2 regions of the Streptomyces sp. DH10 genome follow, and region 1 is predicted to be linked to the other one. Evidence: riboswitches for the same ligand, from Rfam matches in the RefSeq annotation. Region 1 holds a riboswitch; the other holds the start of a gene.
The links. A riboswitch is a leader RNA that binds a small molecule or an ion and turns the genes downstream of it on or off. The one in region 1 is predicted to bind glycine.
Positions count from the first base shown of each region.

Region 2: another riboswitch for glycine. It lies ahead of gcvT (glycine cleavage system aminomethyltransferase GcvT); the one in region 1 lies ahead of gcvP (aminomethyl-transferring glycine dehydrogenase).

Region 1 covers NZ_JARVKU010000001.1:760,090-770,780, reverse strand. Annotated here, with positions in the region: gene QC385_RS03430 (bifunctional nuclease family protein) at 1-374, shown strand, start outside; gene QC385_RS03425 (MerR family transcriptional regulator) at 691-1,374, shown strand; gene QC385_RS03420 (DNA polymerase IV) at 1,508-2,911, shown strand; gene QC385_RS03415 (PRC-barrel domain-containing protein) at 2,957-3,331, opposite strand; glycine riboswitch at 3,445-3,540, shown strand; gene gcvP (aminomethyl-transferring glycine dehydrogenase) at 3,716-6,601, shown strand; gene QC385_RS03405 (TOBE domain-containing protein) at 6,652-7,071, opposite strand; gene QC385_RS03400 (ABC transporter ATP-binding protein) at 7,099-8,175, opposite strand; gene modB (molybdate ABC transporter permease subunit) at 8,193-9,011, opposite strand; gene modA (molybdate ABC transporter substrate-binding protein) at 9,020-9,826, opposite strand; gene QC385_RS03385 (TOBE domain-containing protein) at 10,002-10,397, opposite strand; gene QC385_RS03380 (DUF1707 SHOCT-like domain-containing protein) at 10,526-10,691, shown strand, end outside.
Region 2 covers NZ_JARVKU010000013.1:156,800-167,490, forward strand. Annotated here, with positions in the region: gene QC385_RS26055 (AAA family ATPase) at 1-310, opposite strand, end outside; gene QC385_RS26060 (ATP-grasp domain-containing protein) at 422-1,639, shown strand; gene QC385_RS26065 (L-serine ammonia-lyase) at 1,790-3,157, opposite strand; gene glyA (serine hydroxymethyltransferase) at 3,241-4,503, opposite strand; gene gcvH (glycine cleavage system protein GcvH) at 4,518-4,895, opposite strand; gene gcvT (glycine cleavage system aminomethyltransferase GcvT) at 5,000-6,121, opposite strand; glycine riboswitch at 6,198-6,299, opposite strand; glycine riboswitch at 6,300-6,399, opposite strand; gene QC385_RS26085 (AAA family ATPase) at 6,581-7,249, shown strand; gene QC385_RS26090 (enhanced serine sensitivity protein SseB) at 7,316-8,110, shown strand; gene QC385_RS26095 (enhanced serine sensitivity protein SseB C-terminal domain-containing protein) at 8,257-9,057, shown strand; gene QC385_RS26100 (ABC transporter permease) at 9,426-10,424, shown strand; gene QC385_RS26105 (ABC transporter substrate-binding protein) at 10,493-10,691, shown strand, end outside.

The DNA.
Region 1 (10,691 bases):
GGATCGGACCGGGGGAGGCGACCGCGATCGCCTTCGCCCAGCAGGGCATGGCTCCTGCGCGGCCGCTGACCCACGACCTGTTCAAGGACGTGCTGGAAGCCGTCGGTCAGGAGCTCACGGAAGTGCGCATCACGGACCTGCGTGAGGGCGTCTTCTACGCGGAGCTGGTCTTCGCCAGCGGCGTCGAGGTGAGCGCCCGTCCGTCCGACGCCATAGCGCTGGCCCTGCGCACCGGTACGCCGATCTACGGCAGTGACACGGTGCTCGACGATGCCGGTATCGCGATCCCGGACGAGCAGGAGGACGAGGTGGAGAAGTTCCGCGAGTTCCTCGACCAGATCTCCCCGGAGGACTTCGGCAGCAGCAGCCAGTGAGCCCCGAAATCCGGTAGGAGCCGGATGGCGGGGAGTATCGGTGGTCAGTGAGACGCCTGGGCGGCCTGGCGGACGATGTGGTCCGCGGCAGGGCCGCCCGCCGCATGTGTGGCGGGCGAATTGCCCGCATGTGCCTCGGGCGAGTGAGAGCGTCACGCGGCCCGTATCGGAGGCATTCGGCTAGCCTTTCCCCGCGGTGGGGCACGGGAAACCACTCTTAGGGTGATTATCACTCGGCGTGGCGAGTGTGGCGATCGTTGACGCACCCCTGGTGACTGCCTACCGTCGAGAAGGCAGGTCAAGGACGGAGGTCGGCGTGAGAAGCAGCGGCGACGGTACGGCTGGGGGCGGCCCCGAGCGCAGTCTCAGGGCGAGCGGTCCGTACCCTCCCCCGGGCTCACGGCTCCGCCCGAGCGGGGGGTGTCCCCAGCCCGGCGGCGTGGCTGGTCACGCTCCGCAGCGACCGACGGCCGTGCCGAGCAGCGGAGGGACGACGTCCATGGCGTCCGAGCAGATCGGCTATCGCGGGCCCACGGCCTGCGCGGCCGCCGGCATCACCTACCGGCAGCTGGACTACTGGGCCCGCACGGGCCTCGTCGAGCCGAGCGTGCGTCCCGCCTACGGGTCGGGGACGCAGCGGCTGTACAGCTTCCGGGACGTCGTCGTCCTGAAGATCGTCAAGCGGTTCCTCGACACGGGGGTCTCGCTCCAGAACATCCGCACGGCCGTCCAGCATCTCCGAGAACGCGGTTTCCGCGACCTGGAGCGGATGACGCTGATGAGCGACGGGGCGACGGTCTACGAGTGCACGTCACCGGACGAGGTCCACGCCCTGCTCCAAGGGGGACAGGGTGTCTTCGGGATCGCCGTGGGCGTGGTGTGGCGGGATGTCGAGAGCGCGCTGTCCCAGCTGCACGGGGAGCGGATCGACACCGGTGAGACGCTGGTCGGTTCCAACCCGGCGGACGAGCTGGCACGGCGGCGGAACCGGGCCGTTTGAGCCGTCCGGCAGTGTTGGTGCCCCGGAGGTCGTTGCGGGTGGGACGTTTCCGTGCCGGACTGAAAGCGGTTTCCCCGGAGGGGTCGGGGCGGTGGTCCGGGCGTTGTCAGTGGCGTAGGGCAGCATCGGAGATGTGAGAACCGCGCCCACGATCCTGCATCTCGACATGGATGCCTTCTTCGCCTCGGTAGAGCAGGCGTCCAAGCCGAGTCTGCGCGGGAAGGCCGTCGTCGTGGGCGGGCTGGGGCCGCGGGGCGTCGTGGCCACGGCGTCGTACGAGGCCAGGGTCTTCGGTGTGCATTCGGCGATGCCGATGGGGCAGGCCCGGCGGCTCGCGCCCAACGCCGCGTATCTCGTGCCGCGCTTCGCCTTCTACAAGGCGATCAGCGAGCGGGTGATGGAGCTGTTGCGGGCACTGTCGCCGCTGGTGGAGCCGCTGAGCCTCGACGAGGCGTTCGTGGACCTGGAGGCCGGGGAGGCGGCCTGGGACGAGCAGTCGGCGCGGCTGGTCGGGGCGCGGCTGCGCGCGGACATACGGGCCGTCACCGGCCTCACGGGGTCGGTCGGGCTCGCCGCCTCCAAGATGCTCGCGAAGATCGCCTCGGAGCAGGCCAAGCCCGACGGGCTGGTGGTGATCGAGCCGGGGACCGAGCGGGCGATGCTCGGGCCCATGTCGGTGCGGACACTGCCGGGGGTCGGGCCGGCGACGGGCGACCATCTGCGCCGGGCCGGGATCACCACGATCGAGGAGATCGTCGAGGCGGGCGAGGACGAGCTGGTCCGGCTGCTGGGAAAGTCGCACGGGCACGGCCTCTACGCCATGGCGCTCGCGCGCGACGACCGGCCCGTCGTGGCGGAGCGGGAGGCGAAGTCGGTGTCGGTCGAGGACACCTACGACGTGGACATCCACGACCGGGTGCGGGTCGGTCTCGAGGTGCAGCGGCTCGCCGACCGGTGCGTGCGGCGGCTGCGCGGGGCGGGCCTGTCCGGGCGGACGATCGTGCTGAAGGTACGGCGGTACGACTTCTCGACGCTCACCCGGTCCGAGACGCTGCGCGGGCCGACGGACGATCCCGCGGTGATCCGCGAGGCGGCGGCCCGGTTGCTCGACTCGGTTGACACGACCGGCGGTGTGCGGCTGCTCGGAGTGGGTGTCAGCGGCCTCGCCGACTACACCCAGGAGGATCTCTTCGCGCAGGCGGCGGGGGAGCGGACGGAGGCGCAGGGGCCGGTCGAGGAGCCTGCCGTGGCGCCGGCCGAGGAGCAGCCGGCGCTCGCCGAGCGGCGGTGGCCCGCCGGGCACGACGTACGGCACGCCGCGTTCGGGCACGGATGGGTGCAGGGCAGCGGTCTGGGGCGGGTCACGGTGCGGTTCGAGACGCCCGGCTCGGAGCCCGGGCGGGTGCGGACCTTCAGGGTCGACGATCCGGATCTGGAGCCGGCGGATCCGTTGCCGCTTGTTTTATCGAGACCGGAGGGCAGCCGCGGGCCGGAGGGCGGGTCCGAAGCTGTGGGGCTGCGGTCTGCTGCCCCTTAGACGGCCAGGCGGTCAGGCGGCCGGGCTGGAGGGCTCGGCGGGGCTTCAGGCCGTCTCGTCCGTGCCTGCCAGTTTGCCGAAGTCGTGGTCCGCGAGCGGGGAAGGTGCGGCGACGTCCAGGCCGTAGTGGTGGTAGAGCTGGAGTTCCTGTTCCGGGGAGAGGTGGCGGCCCACGCCGAAGTCGGGGGCGTCCTTGATCAGGGCGCGGTCGAAGGGCACGTGGAGGGCGCCGTCGATCAGTTCACTCGGCTCGAGCGGGACGAAGGCGTCCCGGCTGAACAGGCCGGTCCGTATGGCCGCCCACTCCGGTTCGCCGGTGGCGTCGTCGAGGTAGACCTCGTCGATCGTGCCGATCCTGGTTCCGTTGCGGTCGAACGCCTTGCGGCCGATCAGGTTGCGCGGATCGATATCGGTTCGCACGGGCCCTCCACGTGGTGGCAACTCATCCGTGAACACTACAAAACGGCACAATCGGGGAGGCGGCCACTCGAAGGTTCGTGCGTTGACCGCGCTGGTACGCTGGCAGCGGCTGCTGACCCCGTGCGGGAGAGTCCTCCAGACACCATCGGAGGCGCCGAAGGAGCAAATCCTCCCCGGAATCTCTCAGGCTCACGTACCGCACGGACGAGGTCACTCTGGAAAGCAGGGCGGGTGTCGACGGCTTCCGCTCTCACCGACGGTGAAAGCCGGAGGCCTTCGGGCGATCCGGTGAAGCTCTCAGGTCGAGATGACAGAGGGGGAGGCCGTTCGGGTACCCGTGCCGTGGTGCCCCTCGAAGGTCGTGTCGACCAGGAGGCCTCCGTAATGACCGCCCACCGCATTCCGCTCTCCGAGCTCGAAGAGGCAGTTCCCTTCGAGCAGCGCCACATCGGCCCCGACCACGAGGCCCGCGCCAAGATGCTCGCGCAGGTCGGCTACGGCTCGCTGGACGAGCTCACGGCCGCCGCGGTCCCGGCCGTGATCAGGAGCGCCGAGGCGCTGGACCTGCCGGGCGCCCGCAGCGAGGCCGAGGTGATCGCCGAGCTGCGCTCCCTCGCCGACCGCAACCAGGTCCTCGACTCCATGATCGGGATCGGGTACTACGGCACGTTCACGCCGCCGGTCATCATGCGCAACGTCATGGAGAACCCGGCCTGGTACACGGCCTACACGCCGTACCAGCCGGAGATCTCGCAGGGACGGCTCGAGGCGCTGCTCAACTTCCAGACCATGGTCGCCGACCTCACCGGACTGCCGACCTCCGGTGCCTCGCTGCTCGACGAGGGCACCGCGGCCGCCGAGGCCATGGCGCTGTCGCGGCGGCTCGGCAAGAACAAGAAGGGCCTCTTCCTGGTCGACGCGGACGCGCTGCCGCAGACCATCGCCGTGATCCAGACCCGGGCCGAACCGGCCGGCGTCGAGGTCGTCGTCGCCGACCTCGGCGAGGGCATCCCCGCCGACATCGCCGAGCGCGAGATCAACGGCGTGCTGATCCAGTACCCGGGCGCCTCCGGAGCCGTGCGGGACATCAAGCCGGTCATCGACCAGGCGCACGAGCTCGGGGCACTCGTCACCGTCGCCGCCGATCTGCTCGCGCTGACGCTCCTGAAGTCGCCCGGTGAGCTCGGCGCGGACATCGCCGTCGGGACGACGCAGCGCTTCGGTGTGCCGATGGGCTTCGGCGGTCCGCACGCCGGCTACATGGCCGTCAAGGAGAAGATGGCGCGCAGCCTGCCCGGGCGGCTCGTCGGCGTGTCCGTGGACGCGGACGGGAACAGGGCGTACCGGCTGGCGCTCCAGACGCGTGAGCAGCACATCCGCCGCGAGAAGGCCACCAGCAACATCTGCACCGCCCAGGTGCTGCTCGCCGTCATGGCGGGCATGTACGCCGTCTACCACGGCCCGGAGGGCCTGAAGGGCATCGCGCGGCGCACCCACCGGTACGCCACGGTCCTCGCCGCCGGGCTCGCGAACGGCGGGGTCGAGGTCGTACACGGCTCCTACTTCGACACGCTGACCGTGCGCGTCGAGGGCCGGGCCGCCGACGTCGTGGCCGCCGCGCGGGAGAACGGGGTCAACCTCCGTCTCGTCGACGCCGACCACGTCTCGATCGCCTGCGACGAGACCACCACGCGGGCCCAGCTGCGTGCCGTATGGGCCGCCTTCGGTGTCGAGGGGGTCATCGAGGCGCTGGACGCGGCCACCGAGGACGGGCTTCCGGACGCGCTGCTGCGGACCGACGAGTACCTGACGCACCCCGTCTTCCACCAGCACCGCTCCGAGACGGCCATGCTGCGCTACCTGCGCCGGCTGGCCGACCGCGACTACGCGCTCGACCGGGGCATGATCCCGCTGGGCTCCTGCACCATGAAGCTCAACGCGACCACGGAGATGGAGCCGGTCACCTGGCCCGAGTTCGGTCAGCTGCACCCCTTCGCGCCCGCCGGGCAGGCCGGGGGCTACCTCACGCTCATCCACGAGCTGGAGGACCGTCTCGCCGAGGTCACCGGGTACGACAAGGTGTCCCTCCAGCCGAACGCCGGGTCGCAGGGCGAGCTGGCCGGTCTGCTCGCCGTACGCGGGTACCACCGGGCCAACGGGGACGAGCAGCGCACGGTGTGCCTGATCCCGTCGTCGGCGCACGGGACCAACGCCGCGAGCGCGGTGATGGCGGGCATGAAGGTCGTCGTCGTGAAGACCGCCGAGGACGGCGAGATCGACGTCGAGGACCTGCGGGCGAAGATCGAGCAGTACCGCGACGAGCTGTCGGTGCTGATGATCACCTACCCGTCCACGCACGGGGTGTTCGAGGAGCACGTCGCCGACATCTGTGCGCAGGTGCACGAGGCGGGCGGGCAGGTCTACGTCGACGGGGCCAACCTCAACGCCCTCGTGGGGCTCGCCAAGCCGGGACACTTCGGCGGTGACGTCTCGCACCTGAACCTGCACAAGACCTTCTGCATCCCGCACGGCGGCGGTGGCCCCGGCGTCGGTCCGGTGGCGGTGCGCGAGCACCTCGCGCCGTACCTGCCCAACCACCCGCTCCAGCCCGAGGCGGGCCCGGAGACGGGGGTCGGCCCGATCTCCGCGGCGCCGTGGGGTTCCGCCGGCATCCTGCCGATCTCCTGGGCGTACGTCCGGCTCATGGGCGGCGAAGGGCTGAAGCGGGCCACGCAGGTCGCCGTGCTCAGCGCCAACTACATCGCCAAGCGGCTGGAGCCGCACTACCCGGTGCTCTACACCGGCCCCGGCGGGCTCGTCGCGCACGAGTGCATCATCGACCTGCGGCCGCTGACCAAGGCGACCGGGGTGAGCGTCGACGACGTCGCCAAGCGGCTGATCGACTACGGCTTCCACGCGCCGACGATGTCGTTCCCGGTGGCCGGGACGCTGATGATCGAGCCGACCGAGTCGGAGGACCTGGCCGAGCTGGACCGGTTCTGCGAGGCGATGATCGCCATCCGCGCGGAGATCGAGAAGGTCGGCTCCGGCGCGTGGCCCGCCGACGACAACCCGCTGCGGGGCGCCCCGCACACCGCCGGGACGCTCGCCGGGGAGTGGGAGCACGCCTACAGCCGTGAGGAGGCCGTCTTCCCGGCCGGGGTCTCGGTCGCCGACAAGTACTGGCCGCCGGTGCGCCGCATCGACCAGGCCTTCGGCGACCGGAACCTGGTGTGCTCCTGCCCGCCGCTGGACGCGTACGAGGACTGACCGGCCGGATCGGTCGCAGGGAGGGGCTCCGCGGTGCGGGGCCCCTCCCGTCATTCGGCGGCGAGGGACACCTCGGTCGACTTGATCAGGGCGACGACGGGGGTTCCGGCCGACAGGGCGAGGTCGTCCGCGGCGTCCCTGGTGATCACGGCGGTCAGCTCGCCGCCCTCGACGGTGACCCGGACGGACGCCATGGCGTCGCCGGTGGCGATGTCCGTGACCGTGCCGGGGAGTCGGTTGCGGATGGACAGGCCCTCGACGGGGGCCGTGGCCAGCGAGACCTCCGTCGACTTCACCAGGGCGCGCACGGCGCTGCCCGGCGCGAGACCGAGGTCGTCCGCCGCCTCTCGGGTGATCGCCGCGGTGAGGGCCTGGCCGCCGGTGAGGCGGACGCTGACCGTCGCCATGGCCTCTCCCGGTGTGACGGCGGTGACGGTGCCGGGGAACTGGTTGCGGATGCTCAGGCTCATGAGGGGCACGGTAGCCCGGTGAGTCCCCTATGCCGGGTATGCATGTGTTTGCGTCGCCTTGACCGTCGCCCAGACCGGGGCGCCGGGGTGCAGGTCGAGTTCGGCGGCGGCGACCGTGGTGAGGTCGGCGGTCAGGGGGAGTTCGCCGGTGAGGTCCGCGCGGATCTGGTCGCCGTGCGTCTCCAGTCCGGCGACCTCGCAGTGCCAGAGGTTGCGGGCGCTGGAGCCCGTGGGGCGGTCGCGGTACAGCGTCACCGCCCCGGGTGGGAACGCCACGAAGGCCGGGCCGGAGAGTTCTTCCGTGGTCGTGATGGCCGGGCCCGCGTCGAGCCGGACGGTGTGGCCCTCGGCCCGTCCCCGGTAGAGGTTGAGGCCGACGAGCCGGGCGATGTAGTCCGTGCGGGGATGGCGGGCGATGTGGGAGGGCGTGCCCTCCTGGACGACGTGGCCGTGCTCGACGACGACCAGGCGGTCGGCCAGCACCATGGCGTCCAGTGGGTCGTGAGTGACGAGGACGGCCACGGCCTCGAACTCGGCGAGATGACGCCGGAGCTGGGCACGCACCTCCAGACGGGTGCGGGCGTCGAGTGCGGCGAGGGGCTCGTCCAGGAGCAGCAGCCGGGGCCGGGTGGCCAGGGCCCTGGCCACGGCCACGCGCTGGGCCTGGCCGCCGGAGAGACGGCGGGGCTTGGCGCCGGCGTGGTCGGCCAGGCCCATACGGTCCAGCCACTCGGCGGCCTGGGCGCGGGCCTCGGCCTTGCTCGCGCCCCGGCAGCGCGGGCCGAAGGCGACGTTGTCCAGGGCGGTCAGATGGGGGAAGAGCAGGTAGTCCTGGAAGACGACGCCGACGGGGCGGGACTCGGGCGGAACGGCGTCCAGCCGGGCGCCGTCCAGTCGCAGATGACCCGACGTGAGGGGCGTGAGCCCCGCGAGTGCGCGCAGGGCCGTCGTCTTGCCGGCGCCGTTCGGGCCGAGCAGGGCGACGACGTCCCCGGGGGCGGCGGTGAGTGCGACGTCCAGCCGGAAGGTGCCGCGGTCGACGACGAGGTGGGCGTCGAGGCCTTCGGCGAGGACGCCGGTCGAGGTGTCGTCGAGGTCGGTCATCAGGGTTCGTCCAGGGGTTAGGAGGCCGTCATCCAGCGGTCTCGCAGCGCTGCCAGTACGGCGATGGACACCGCCAGCAGTACCAGGCTGAGGGCGATCGCCGCTGCCGGATCGTTCTGGAGGGCCAGGTAGACCGCCAGGGGCATGGTCTGGGTGCGGCCCGGGAAGTTGCCCGCGAAGGTGATCGTCGCGCCGAACTCGCCGAGGGCCCGCGCCCAGGCCAGTACGGCACCGGCCGCGATGCCCGGCGCGATCAGCGGCAGGGTGACCCGGCGGAACGCGGTGAAGCGGGAGGCGCCCAGGGTGGTGGCCGCCTCCTCGTAGCGCGGGTCGGCGGCCCGCAGGGTGCCCTCCACGCTGATGACGAGGAACGGCATCGCCACGAACGTCTCGGCGAGGACGACACCCGTCGTGGTGAAGGGCAGGGTGATCCCGAACCAGGAGTCGAGCCACTGCCCGATGACGCCGTTGCGCCCGAAGGCGAGCAGCAGGGCCACGCCGCCCACCACCGGCGGCAGCACCAACGGCAGTGTCACCAGGGCGCGTACGAAGCCCCGGCCGGGGAACCGCGTGCGGGCCAGCAGCCAGGCCAGGGGCACGCCGACGACCAGGCTCAGAACCGTCGCCGCCGTGGCGCACAGGAGCGACAGCCGGAGTGCCTCCCACACCTCGGCGCTCGTCAGCTGCTCGGGGAGGCTGCGCCAGGGCGCCCGCACGAGCAGGGCGATCAGGGGCAGGAGCAGGAACGCCAGGCCGACCAGGGCGGGCACCAGCAGGGGAATCGGCACCGGCCGGGTCCGACCGCGGTGGCGATCGCGGCGGGGCCGGCTCACCAGGGTGCCGGTCACGGCTTGAGGAACCCGGCCCGGGACAGCACCTTCTGGCCCTCGGCGGACCTCACCAGTGCCATGAACGCCTTCGCCGCCTCGGGGTTGGGGGCGTTCTTGAGCAGGGCGATCGGATAGTCGTTGACGGCCTCGGCCGACTCGGGGAAGTCCACGCCCTCCACCTTGTCACCCGCCGCCCGCACGTCGGTCTTGTAGACGACGGCGGCGTCGGCCTCCTTCAGCTCCACCTTGGTCAGGGCGCTCTTGACGTCCTGTTCGTACGAGACGGGGGTGAGTTTCAGGCCGCCGGCGTCCAGCGCCTTCCGGGCGGCGGTACCGCACGGCACGCTCTCGTCGCACAGGACGACCTTCAGGCCGGGCTTGGTGAGGTCCTTCAGGGAGGAGATCCGGTCGGGGTTGCCCGGCAGCGTGGCGATCTCCAGCTGGTTGCGGACGAAGGTGGCCGGCGTGCCCGCCGCGTCCTGCTTGGCCGTCACGATCGCCATGGTCCTGGTGCTGGCGGCGGCGAAGACATCGGCCGGGGCCCCGCCGGTGATGCCGGCGGCGAGGGTGTCGCTGCCGCCGAAGTTGAAGGTGACCTTCGTGCCCGGATGCTCCTTCTCGAACCGCTTGCCCAGGATCTTGAAGCTCTCCTCGAGGGAGGCCGCGGCGAAGACGGTGATCGTGCCGGAGGGTTTCGCCGAGGAGGAGCCCGCGCCCGTGCCCGGGTCGGACGAGGAGCAGGCGCTCACAGTCAGCAGCGCGGCCGCGGACGCGCCTGCGGCCTGGAGGATCCGGCGCGTCCGGTGCGCGGAACGGGTCATCTCGGGGCCACTCCCTCTGAGGACGGATGGAAGAGCCCGCAGGCCCCTCCGGTACGCCGATCATACTGGCGCATCTGCGAGGTGGAAGACTGCTGTGGCATCGCATGAGCCAGGGAGAGTGGAGCCCTGGGTGTGTATGTGCGTTCCTCTGGATCTCAGGGTGCCTCTACGGCTCTCAGGTCCGGTCGATGTGGACGTTCGTCGACTTCACGCGGGCCGTCGCCTCCATGCCGACCTCCAGGCCCAGTTCCTCGACGGCCTCGCGGGTGAGGAGGGAGACCAGGCGGTGCGGGCCGGCCTGGATCTCCACCTGGGCGGCGACATCGCCGAGCTTGATCGCGGTGACGATGCCGGGGAAGGCGTTGCGGGCGGAGGTGTACGGGGCGTCCTCCTCGGTGGCGCCGGACCTGGCCAGTTCGACCGAGAACGCGGCCAGGTCCCGTCCGTCGACGAGCCGCCGCCCGGCCTCGTCGCGGTGGGTGGTGATGCGGCCCGCGTCCGCCCAGCGCCGGGCGGTGTCCGGGCTCACGCCGAGCAGTCGTGCTGCCTGGCCGATCGTGTAGGACTGCATGCCGGTCACGATAGGGGCGCGGGGCGGGAACGGCGGATGCGGGGTTGGCCGTTGGGTATAACGCGATATAGCGTTAGTCGTCGAGTGGGTGGGCCGCGTGCCGCGCCCGGAGAGATCGGGGAGATGTGATGGCGGGGGACCTCTCGCGTACCGGCGGATCGCTCGAGCTGAGGGCCTCGCACGCGGACCGGGACCGGATCGTGGACGTGCTGCGCGTCGCCGCGGGTGATGGCCGGCTGACCTTGGAGGAGCTGGAGGAACGGCTGGAGGCCGCGCTGTCCGCCCGTACGGTGG
Region 2 (10,691 bases), on a different contig from region 1:
CCAGGATCTGGCGCTTCTTGGCCAGCCCGATCTGCTCGGGCACCAGCGGTGCCATGTTCACGAACAGCAACTCGGCGGCGAGGACCACCGTCGCGTCCGGGGCGCCGTCGAGCTGGCGCCGCAGTTTGACCAGGAAGGTGTCCGAGGACTCGTCCGGCTGGTCCACGAACCGGACCCGCAGATCGGAGGCCGTCGCCCCGCTCCAGGCCGGCAACTCCCGCGCGAACGCGGACGTCCCGCTCAGCAGTCCCTCACGGAAGACCCGCCGCACCGCCGCCACGGCATCGGTGCTTTCCGGCCGCCTCGCCATTCCGCCCCACCCCCTGGTGCTCGAAGGGCCCAGACTAGGCGGACAGCGGCGCGGAGGCCTCCAAGGGAGGCGCAAGGGCCACGACGGCGAACGAGAACGGTGTCCGACCAGATGACGACAGCACACACCCCTGCGGTGACCCCGACGGCAGCGGACGACGGCGGCGAGGCCGGGAGCGGCACCGTGCTCTACCTCGGCCTGCGGCGCTCGCCCCTGGAATGGCGCGCCGAACTCGGCGCCGCCGCCGCACGGGGACTGAGCGTCCACGTCGCGTCCGACGCCGACCTCTCCCACACCGGGCTGCCCGGCCACCGGCTCGGCTCCTTCGACCGCGGCTCCTCGCTCGCGGAGCAGGCCGCCGAGGCATCCCCGGACCAGGCCCCCGTCGCTGTCGTCTGCTGGGGCGACAAGTACGTCGGCCTCACCGCGCTGCTCGCCGACCGGTTCGGGGTGCGCGGCATCGGTACCGACGCCGCGGCCGTCACCACCGACAAGGCCGCGCAGCGCCGGGCCATGGAGCCGTACGGGCTCAACCCGCCCTGGCGGGCGGGGCGGACGCTCGACGACCTGCGGGCCGTCATGTCGGAGCTCGGCACCGCGGGCCGGCCCCTGGTGTTCAAGCCCGCCCACTGCTCCGGCGGCCGCGGCATGGTGCTGGTCACCCAGGACACCGGCCTGGACGAGGTGTTCGCGCTCACGGCAGCCAACTACTCCAGGACCGGCGACTTCCTCGTCGAGGAGTACGTCGACGGCTCCGAGCACTCCGTCTCGGGTGTCGTCGCCGACGGCACGGTGCGGATCCTCGGCGTCACCGACAAGAGCGTCGACGGGCCCTTGTCCCCGTCGTGGGCCACGGCTGTCCCTTCCGCCCTGACGGACACGCAGGTCAAGGACCTGATGCGGGTCGCCGAGCAGGCCGTGCTCGCCGTCGGCCTCGGGACCGGGGGGTTCCACGTCGACCTGCGGTTCGGCTCCGCGGGCCCCGTCGTCCTGGAGGTCGGCGGACGGCTCGGCGGCGACTTGATCAACTCCCACCTCATCCCGTACGCGCACCAGGGGGCCGTCCGGCCGTACGAGGCGCTGCTCGCCCTGCTCACCGACGGAGAGCTGCCCGGCGAGACCCCCGAGCCCAGCCGCGGCGCGGCCATGGTGCTGCTGCCCAAGGACGGGCGCCCGGCGGACGAGGTGGCCATGGCCGCGCTCGCCCGCCCGCGGGTCGTCCTCGCCGAGGACTGGCCCGGCACGGACACCGTCGTGGCGGTCGTCGTCACCGAGGACCCGGCCGACCTGCCCGCGGCCGTCGCGGAGATCCGCGAGGCGGCCAGGTGACCGCAGAGCCCGCGCCCGCGCGCCTTCGACGAGCTGACGCGCCTCACCGGCAGGGGCGGCGACAGCGCCTTCCGCCGGGACTGCCGCGACCGCCAGGACTGCCGGGACCGCCGCGACCGTGGCGGCCGCCGCCCGGCGCCGCCCGGGCTGTCAGCACTCGATGATGTTGACGGCCAGCCCGCCCCGCGCCGTCTCCTTGTACTTCACCGACATGTCCGCGCCGGTGTCCTTCATCGTCTTGATGACCTTGTCCAGGGACACCTTGTGGGAGCCGTCGCCGCGCATCGCCATGCGCGCGGCCGTGACGGCCTTCACCGCGGCCATGCCGTTGCGCTCGATGCACGGGATCTGCACCAGGCCGCCCACGGGATCGCAGGTCAGGCCGAGGTTGTGCTCCATGCCGATCTCGGCGGCGTTCTCGACCTGCTCCGGGGAGCCGCCCAGCACTTCGGCCAGGGCGCCCGCCGCCATCGAGCAGGCCGAGCCGACCTCGCCCTGGCAGCCGACCTCGGCGCCGGAGATGGACGCGTTCTCCTTGAACAGCATGCCGATCGCGCCCGCGGCGAGCAGGAAGCGGACCACGCCCTCCTCGTCGGCGCCGGGCACGAAGTTCATGTAGTAGTGCAGGACCGCCGGGATGATGCCGGCCGCGCCGTTCGTCGGTGCGGTGACGACCCGGCCACCGGCCGCGTTCTCCTCGTTGACCGCCATCGCGTAGAGCGTGATCCACTCCATGGCGAGGGCCTTCGGGTCGCCCTCGGAGCGCAGCTTGCGGGCGGTGTTCGCGGCCCGGCGGCGCACCTTCAGACCGCCCGGCAGGATGCCCTCGCGGGACATGCCGCGCGCCACGCACGCCTCCATCACCCGCCAGATCTCCAGCAGGCCGGCGCGGATCTCCTCCTCGGTGCGCCAGGCCCGCTCGTTCTCCAGCATCAGCGCGGAGATCGACAGGCCCGTCTCCCCGGCGATGCGCAGCAGCTCGTCGCCCGTGCGGAAGGGGTACTTCAGCACGGTGTCGTCGAGCTTGATGCGGTCCGCGCCGACCGCCTCCTCGTCGACGACGAAGCCGCCGCCGACCGAGTAGTACGTCCTCGACATCAGCTCCGCGCCCGAGGCGTCGTACGCCCACAGGGTCATGCCGTTCGCGTGGTACGGCAGCGCCTTGCGGCGGTGCAGGACCATGTCGTCGTCGTAGGAGAACGCGATCTCCTGCTCGCCCAGCAGCTGGAGCCGGCCGCCGGTCCTGATCGCCTCCACCCGTGCGTCGGCCGTCTCCACGTCCACCGTGCGCGGCGAGTCGCCCTCCAGGCCGAGCAGCACCGCCTTGGGCGTGCCGTGGCCGTGGCCGGTGGCGCCGAGCGAGCCGTAGAGCTCCGCGCGGACCTTCGCGGTCGGGGCCAGCAGCTCCTCGTTGCGCAGCCGTCGCGCGAACATCCGGGCCGCGCGCATGGGGCCGACCGTGTGGGAGCTGGACGGGCCGATGCCGATCGAGAACAGGTCGAAGACCGAGATGGCCACGGGAACTCCTGACTACGGGGGTGGTGCAGAGGGGGTGGGCGCCGCGCCGCTCGTGGCCGCACGGCGCCCGAAAGGTTTCTTCGTTATGTGTTCAGACCCGGGTACAGCGGGTGCTTGTCGGCCAGGGCCTTCACCCGGGCCTTGAGGGCCTCCACGTCGTACGACGGCTTCAGCGCCTCGGCGATGACGTCCGCGACCTCCGCGAAGTCCTCCGCCCCGAACCCGCGCGTGGCCAGGGCCGGCGTGCCGATCCGCAGACCGGACGTCACCATCGGCGGACGCGGGTCGTTCGGGATCGCGTTCCGGTTGACCGTGATGCCCACCTCGTGGAGGCGGTCCTCGGCCTGCTGTCCGTCCAGCTCCGAGTGGCGCAGGTCGACCAGGACCAGGTGCACGTCCGTGCCGCCGGACAGGACGTCCACGCCCACGGCCCGGACGTCGTCCTTCACCAGACGCTCGGCCAGGATGCGGGCACCCTCCAGCGTACGGCGCTGGCGCTCCTTGAAGTCCTCCGAGGCCGCGACCTTGAAGGAGACCGCCTTGGCCGCGATCACATGCTCCAGCGGACCACCCTGCTGACCGGGGAAGACGGCGGAGTTGATCTTCTTGGCCAGTTCGGCCGTGGAGAGGATCACACCGCCGCGCGGGCCGCCCAGCGTCTTGTGGGTGGTCGTGGTCACCACATGCGCGTGCGGTACCGGGTTCGGGTGCAGCCCCGCCGCCACGAGCCCGGCGAAGTGGGCCATGTCGACCATCAGGTACGCGCCGACCTCGTCCGCGATCCGGCGGAAGGCGGCGAAGTCCAGCTGCCGCGGGTAGGCCGACCAGCCCGCGACGATCAGCTTCGGCTTGGACTCCTTGGCCAGCCGCTCGACCTCGGCCATGTCGACCCGGCCGTCGTCGCCGACGTGGTAGGCGACGACGTCGTAGAGCTTGCCGGAGAAGTTGATCTTCATGCCGTGGGTCAGGTGCCCGCCGTGCGCGAGGTTCAGACCCATGATGGTGTCGCCCGGCTTGAGCAGCGCGAACATCGCGGCGGCGTTGGCCTGGGCGCCCGAGTGCGGCTGCACGTTGGCGTGCTCGGCGCCGAACAGCTCCTTGACCCGGTCGATCGCGATCTGCTCGACCACGTCGACGTGCTCGCAGCCGCCGTAGTAGCGGCGGCCCGGGTAGCCCTCGGCGTACTTGTTGGTGAGGACCGAGCCCTGCGCCTCCATGACCGCGACCGGCGCGAAGTTCTCCGAGGCGATCATCTCGAGGGTGGACTGCTGCCGGTGCAGCTCCGCGTCGACCGCGGCGGCCACGGCCGGGTCGAGCTCGTGCAGGGGTGTGTTCAGGACGGACATACGGCTACGCCTCCTCAGCCGGCGGAGAAAGCGGTGTACTCGTCGGCGGAGAGCAGGTCGCCCGGCTCGTCCGTGACCCGCACCTTGAACAGCCAGCCGCCCTCGAAAGGGGCCGAGTTCACCAGCGACGGGTCGTTCACGACGTCCTCGTTGACCTCGGTGACCTCGCCGGAGACGGGGGAGTAGAGGTCGGACACCGACTTGGTCGACTCCAGCTCGCCGCAGGTCTCGCCCGCGGACACGGAGTCACCGACCTCGGGGAGCTGGACGAAGACCACGTCGCCGAGCGCGTTGGCCGCGTGCTCCGTGATGCCGACCGTCGCGACGCCGTCCTCGGCGGCCGACAGCCACTCGTGCTCCTTGCTGTAACGCAGCTGCTGGGGGTTGCTCATGGCCTGGATTCTCCTGTACGCGCGGGAGTGCTGTTGACGGGGGGACTGCTGGTGAGCTGGAACGACGGACCGCGGGGACGCCTGCCGCGGTCCCCGGCCAGTGTCTACTTCTGCCGCTTGTAGAACGGCAGCGCCACGACCTCGTACGGCTCGTGACTGCCCCGGATGTCCACGCCCACGCCGGGCGTGCCGGGCGCGGCGTGCGCGGCGTCGACGTACGCCATCGCGATCGGCTTGCCGAGCGTGGGGGAGGGGGCGCCGGAGGTGACCTCGCCGACCGCCTCGCCGCCGGCCACGACCGCGTACCCGGCGCGCGGGACGCGGCGGCCCTCGGCGACGAGCCCGACCAGCACGCGCGGCGGGTTCTGCTCGGCGCGGGCGGCGGCCTCGACCAGGGCCTCGCGCCCCACGAAGTCGCCCTCCTTCTCGAACTTCACCACGCGGCCGAGACCGGCGTCGAAAGGCGTCAGGGAGGTGCTCAGCTCGTGCCCGTACAGCGGCATGCCCGCCTCCAGGCGCAGCGTGTCGCGGCAGGACAGCCCGCAGGGGACCAGTCCGGCGCCCTCGCCCGCCTTGGTCAGGGCCTGCCACAGCTCGACCGCGTGCTCCGGCTTCACGAACAGCTCGAAGCCGTCCTCGCCGGTGTAGCCGGTGCGGGCGATCAGGGCCGGGACGCCCGCGACCGTGCCCGGCAGACCGGCGTAGTACTTCAGGCCGTCGAGGTCGGCGTCGGTGAGGGACTTCAGGATCCCCGGCGACTCCGGACCCTGCACGGCGATCAGCGCGTAGGCGTCCCGGTCGTCGCGCACCTCGGCGTCGAAGCCCGCGGAACGTTCCGCCAGGGCGTCCAGCACGACCTGGGCGTTGGAGGCGTTGGCGACGACCATGAACTCGGTCTCGCCCAGCCGGTAGACGATCAGGTCGTCGAGGATGCCGCCGTCGGCCCGGCAGATCATGGTGTAGCGGGCGCGGCCGGGCTTGACGCCGCCGATGTTGCCCACCAGGGCGTAGTCGAGGAGGGCGGCGGCCTGCGGACCGGTGACGGTGATCTCCCCCATGTGGGAGAGGTCGAACAGCCCGGCCTTCGTGCGCACGGCGTTGTGCTCGTCGCGCTCGGAGCCGTAGCGCAGGGGCATGTCCCAGCCGGCGAAGTCGGTCATCGTCGCGCCGAGCGAACGATGCAGGGCATCGAGCGCGGTGTGGCGGAGTTCTCCTGTACTGCTCATCGGTCGGTCGTCTCCCAAGGGCAATGGGGGTACCTCCCGCGCGAGCTCGTTCGAGCGTGGGGGAGGGCGAGGTCGTTCCTCCCCATCTGTCATCGGAACCTGAGAGGTTCGCCATGAAGGACATGGCTTGCACCTTGGGTGGGACCGCCGAGGACGGCGGCCCGCTTTTCAGATGTGCCTCGCCCGCGCGGTAACGGGGCCTGAGAGATTCAAGGGAGGGACTTGCTCCTTCGGCGCCCCAGCGTCAGCGGTGCTGGGAACTCTCCCGCGCGGATTCAAACGGCCGGTATGCAGTTGGCGCGCACATCATTGCACGCATCGTCGCGGGGTGGCAGGGGCACACCCTGTAGCAGGCCTGTTGCAGGAAGAGGACTAAAAAGAGAGACATCGGGCATTACCTTCTCTTTACACTCAGCGGGGATGGGACTCCGTACCTGGCCCCAGGGGAGGACGATCACGGTGAACAGGACCACCGCGTACGCCACGACATCGGGCGTCGCGCTGCCCGACCAGCCGGCCGGTCCGGCACGGGCGGCCTGCGGCCCGCTGCCGGTGCCGGTCGTCCGCGATCTGCGCGAGCGCGCCGGCCACAGCCCGCACGCGCTGCTCTTCGGCCCCCGCGACCTCGTCGTGGTCACGGGCCTGCCCGGCAGCGGCAAGTCCACACTGATGCGGCGCACCGTGCCCGGCCGGCGCATCGACTCCCAGGACACCCGAGACCGCTGGGACGGCAGCATGCCGCGCTTCCTGCCGTACGCGGTCTACCGCCCGCTCGTCCGCCTGGCCCACTACGCCGGGCTGCGCCGCGCCCTGCGCACCGGCGAGGGCGTCGTCGTGCACGACTGCGGCACCCAGGCCTGGGTCCGCCGCTGGCTGGCCCGCGAGGCCCGCCGCCGGGGCGGCACCCTGCATCTGCTCATGCTCGCCGTCACCCCGGAGGAGGCCCTGGCCGGCCAGCGCGACCGCGGCCGCGGTGTCTCGCGGTACGCGTTCCTGCGCCACCGCGCGGCGACCACCCGCCTGCTGCACGCCGTGGAGCGGGGCGAACTGCCCGCGGGCTGCGGCTCGGCGATCCTCGTGGACCGGGACGCGGCGGACACCCTGCGCCGGATCGGGTTCACCGGCTGACCGCGGGCGGCCCGCGAGACGCTAGCCTTTGAGCCACAGCAGTGGTTCCAGGCAGGCGGTAGGCAGATGGACTTCCCGGCGGACTTCTCCGCGGACTTCCCGGCGCACACGCAGACCCACCCGCACGGCGGATGGCCAGGCAACGAACTGGAGGAGGTGCTCTCGGCCTCCCTCGGCGCCGGGCCGTCGGCCGGCGGGCGGATCGTCGAGGTGCTCGGCCGGAGTTTCGTCTGGGTCCCCCTGCCGAGCGGCGGCGGCCCGCAGAGCGGCCCCCTGGACCTGCCCGGCATCGAGATCGAGGGCCAGGCATACGTACCGGTGTTCAGCTCCGAGGAGCAGTTCCGCCAGGTCGTCGGCTCCCACATGTCGTACACCATCGCGCCCGCCGTGGAGTTCGCCCGCGGCCTGCCCCCGCACGCCGGGATAGTCGTCAACCCGGGCGGCGTGGTCGGCATACCGCTCCCGCCGCCCGCCGTGGCCGAGCTCTGCCGGGCCGGCCGGACGCCCCTGGACGGCCCCGCGAGCGGCGGCCGCGTCCGCCTCTTCGAGCCCGACTGGCAGGACGACCCGGTGGACTTCCTCGCCGCCGCCTCCGCCGAGTTCGAGGCGATCGGCGTCGTCGTCACCGCCCGCCGCTGCCTCGCCGCGATCGAGACCGCCGACCCGGTGATGTTCGTGGGCGTCGAACTCTCCCAGTGGGAAGGCGACCTGCGGGCCCTCCCCCTGGACGCCCTGTCCCGGGCCGTGACCAGGTCCCCGGCCCCGTGGCCGGTCAACCTGATCCTCCTGGACGTGGCGGAGGACCCGGTGGGTCACTGGATGCGGGAGCGGGTGCGCCCCTTCTTCCAAGGGGTTCACTAGCAGATCTTTCACAGGGCTCACCGGCGAACGCTCACAGGAGTGAGGCCCGCGGCCGGACCCGCACCAGCCGGACGAGGCAAGTCCCGAGTCGGCGGGCGGGCTTAAGCTAGGTCACGGTCGAGGCGTTGTACGAAGGGGCGGTAAAGGTGAGCGCGAGCGGCACGGCCGCGGCCGGACAGGTCGAGCACATGCTGCGCCAGGTCACGCCCGGGCGTTACGACGCCTACGAGGCACTCCTGCGCGCGCTCGCGACCCCGCACTCCGGACAGATCTGGATGCTCCTCTGGCACGGCCAGGCGGGCTCCCCCGACGCCCAGTACGGGAACATGGAGGTCGACGGCTACGGCTACGCCCCGTGTGTGACCTCCGCCCAGGAGCTCTCGGCCAGCGGCTGGAACCGTTCTTACGAGGTGGTCGACGGAGTCGACGTCGCCCGCGCCCTCTACCCCGACCACTACGGCCTGTGGCTCAACCCGCACGCCCCCGGCGGCGGCGTCGGCATCCCCTGGCTCGACCTGCGCCGGATCGCCACGGGCCTGGACCGCCAGCCCGCCGGCCCGCTGCGGCTGTCCGAACCGGCCATCGAGATCCCGCAGTTCTACGCCCTGCTCGCGCAGAACGCCCACCGCACCCCGGCCGTCCGCTCACTGCGCCGGGCCTGGGTGCAGCCCGCGCTGGGCGCGCCGTATCTGGCCATCGGACTGGACGTGTACGACACCTCCCCGCCGGCCGTGGATTCCGTGCGCGCGATGATGCAGCAGTCCCTCGGTGCCGTACCGGACGGGCTGCCCGTCTCCACCGTCGCCATGTCCGACGAACACGACCCGGTCGCCATGTGGCTGCGCGCGAGCGCCCGCCCCTTCTACGACCGCGAGGCCCACGCCACGGCCCCCGTCCAGGCCCCGGCCTCCGGCTACGGCTTCCCCCCGGCGCAGGGCAGGTACTGACCGGCCCGCACCGGCCGTTGCCGCACCGGCCGTCGCCGCGCCGGTGCCAGGTGCTTTGCGTGCAATGCGCAGGTTTCAACGCCATATCGTCCGGACCACGTGCCCGCGTGTCCGGATAACGGAATCCCCCAGTCGGCATCACGGTTGCGCATACTTTCTCCACCAGGCCTGGCGTGTGATCGTGAGCGCGTTGAAGACTCGCCTCTCAGGCGCGAGGCCGTCGATCCTGTGAGCGATACCAAAGCGAAGGATCGGCCTGACGGTGGCCGTACCATCTGCGGACGCCACGCCATAGCCAAAGTGGATCAAGCCCCCGACAACGGTGGGCAAGGGGCCGGTGACCACCGGCGAGAAGGGGCAGGGCACTTGTGACGGCACCGATCGAGACCACCGGATCGCAGGCCGAGGCCCAGCCGGAGGCCGTGCTGGCGGGTGTGAAGTCCCAGAACATCGAGGGCCGGTCTCTCGGGCAGATCGCCTGGACCCGCTTCAAGCGCGACAAGGTGGCGGTGGCGGGCGGCGTCGTGGTCGTGCTGCTCATCCTGACGGCCGCCCTGTCCCGCCCGCTGCAGTCGCTGCTGGGCCTCGACCCCAACGCCTTCCACCAGGACCTCATCGACCCCAACACCACGCTCCCCAAGGGCGACTTCGGCGGCATGAGCTGGGACCACCCGCTCGGTGTGGAGCCGAAGTTCGGGCGCGACATCCTCGCCCGCATCCTTGAGGGCTCCTGGGTCTCCCTCGTCGTCGCCTTCGGAGCGACGGTGCTGTCCAATGTGATCGGCACCGTGCTCGGCCTGATCGCGGGCTACTACGGCGGGCGCGTCGACGCGGTCATCAGCCGGATGATGGACACCTTCCTGGCCTTCCCGCTGCTGCTCTTCGCCATCGCCATCTCGGCGACGCTCCAGGGCGGCGCCTTCGGGCTCGAGGGCCTCCCGCTGCACATCCTCGTGCTGATCTTCGTCATCGGCTTCTTCAACTGGCCCTACATGGGCCGCATCGTCCGCGGTCAGACGCTGGCGCTGCGCGAGCGGGAGTTCGTCGACGCCTCCCGGGGGATGGGCGCTTCCGGGCCGTACATCCTGTTCAAGGAGCTGCTGCCGAACCTGGTCGCGCCGATCATCGTCTACTCGACGCTGCTCATCCCGACCAACATCCTCTTCGAGGCCTCCCTCAGCTTCCTCGGCGTGGGCATCCAGCCGCCGCAGGCGTCGTGGGGCGGCATGCTCAACCAGGCCGTGGACTTCTTCGAGGTCGATCCGCAGTACATGCTCGTCCCCGGTCTCGCCATCTTCATCACCGTACTGGCCTTCAACCTCCTCGGTGACGGCCTCCGGGACGCTCTCGACCCCCGCAGCCGCTGACGTCTGCGGTCGCGGCCGGTGCCGCGTCCAGCCCAAGTGTTCAACTTCAGAAGGGGAATCCGACCATCATGCGAAGGTCAGCAATTGCCGTCGCCGCGGCCATCAGCAGTGCCAGCCTCGTGCTGGCGGGCTGCAGCAAGGCCGACGACAACGGCGACGACGGCGGCAGCAAGGCCACCGCCGACGCCGCCACGAAGTCGGTCGTGAACACCTCGACGGAGAAGGGCGGCACGGTCACCTACGCGATGTCCGACGTCCCGGACTCGT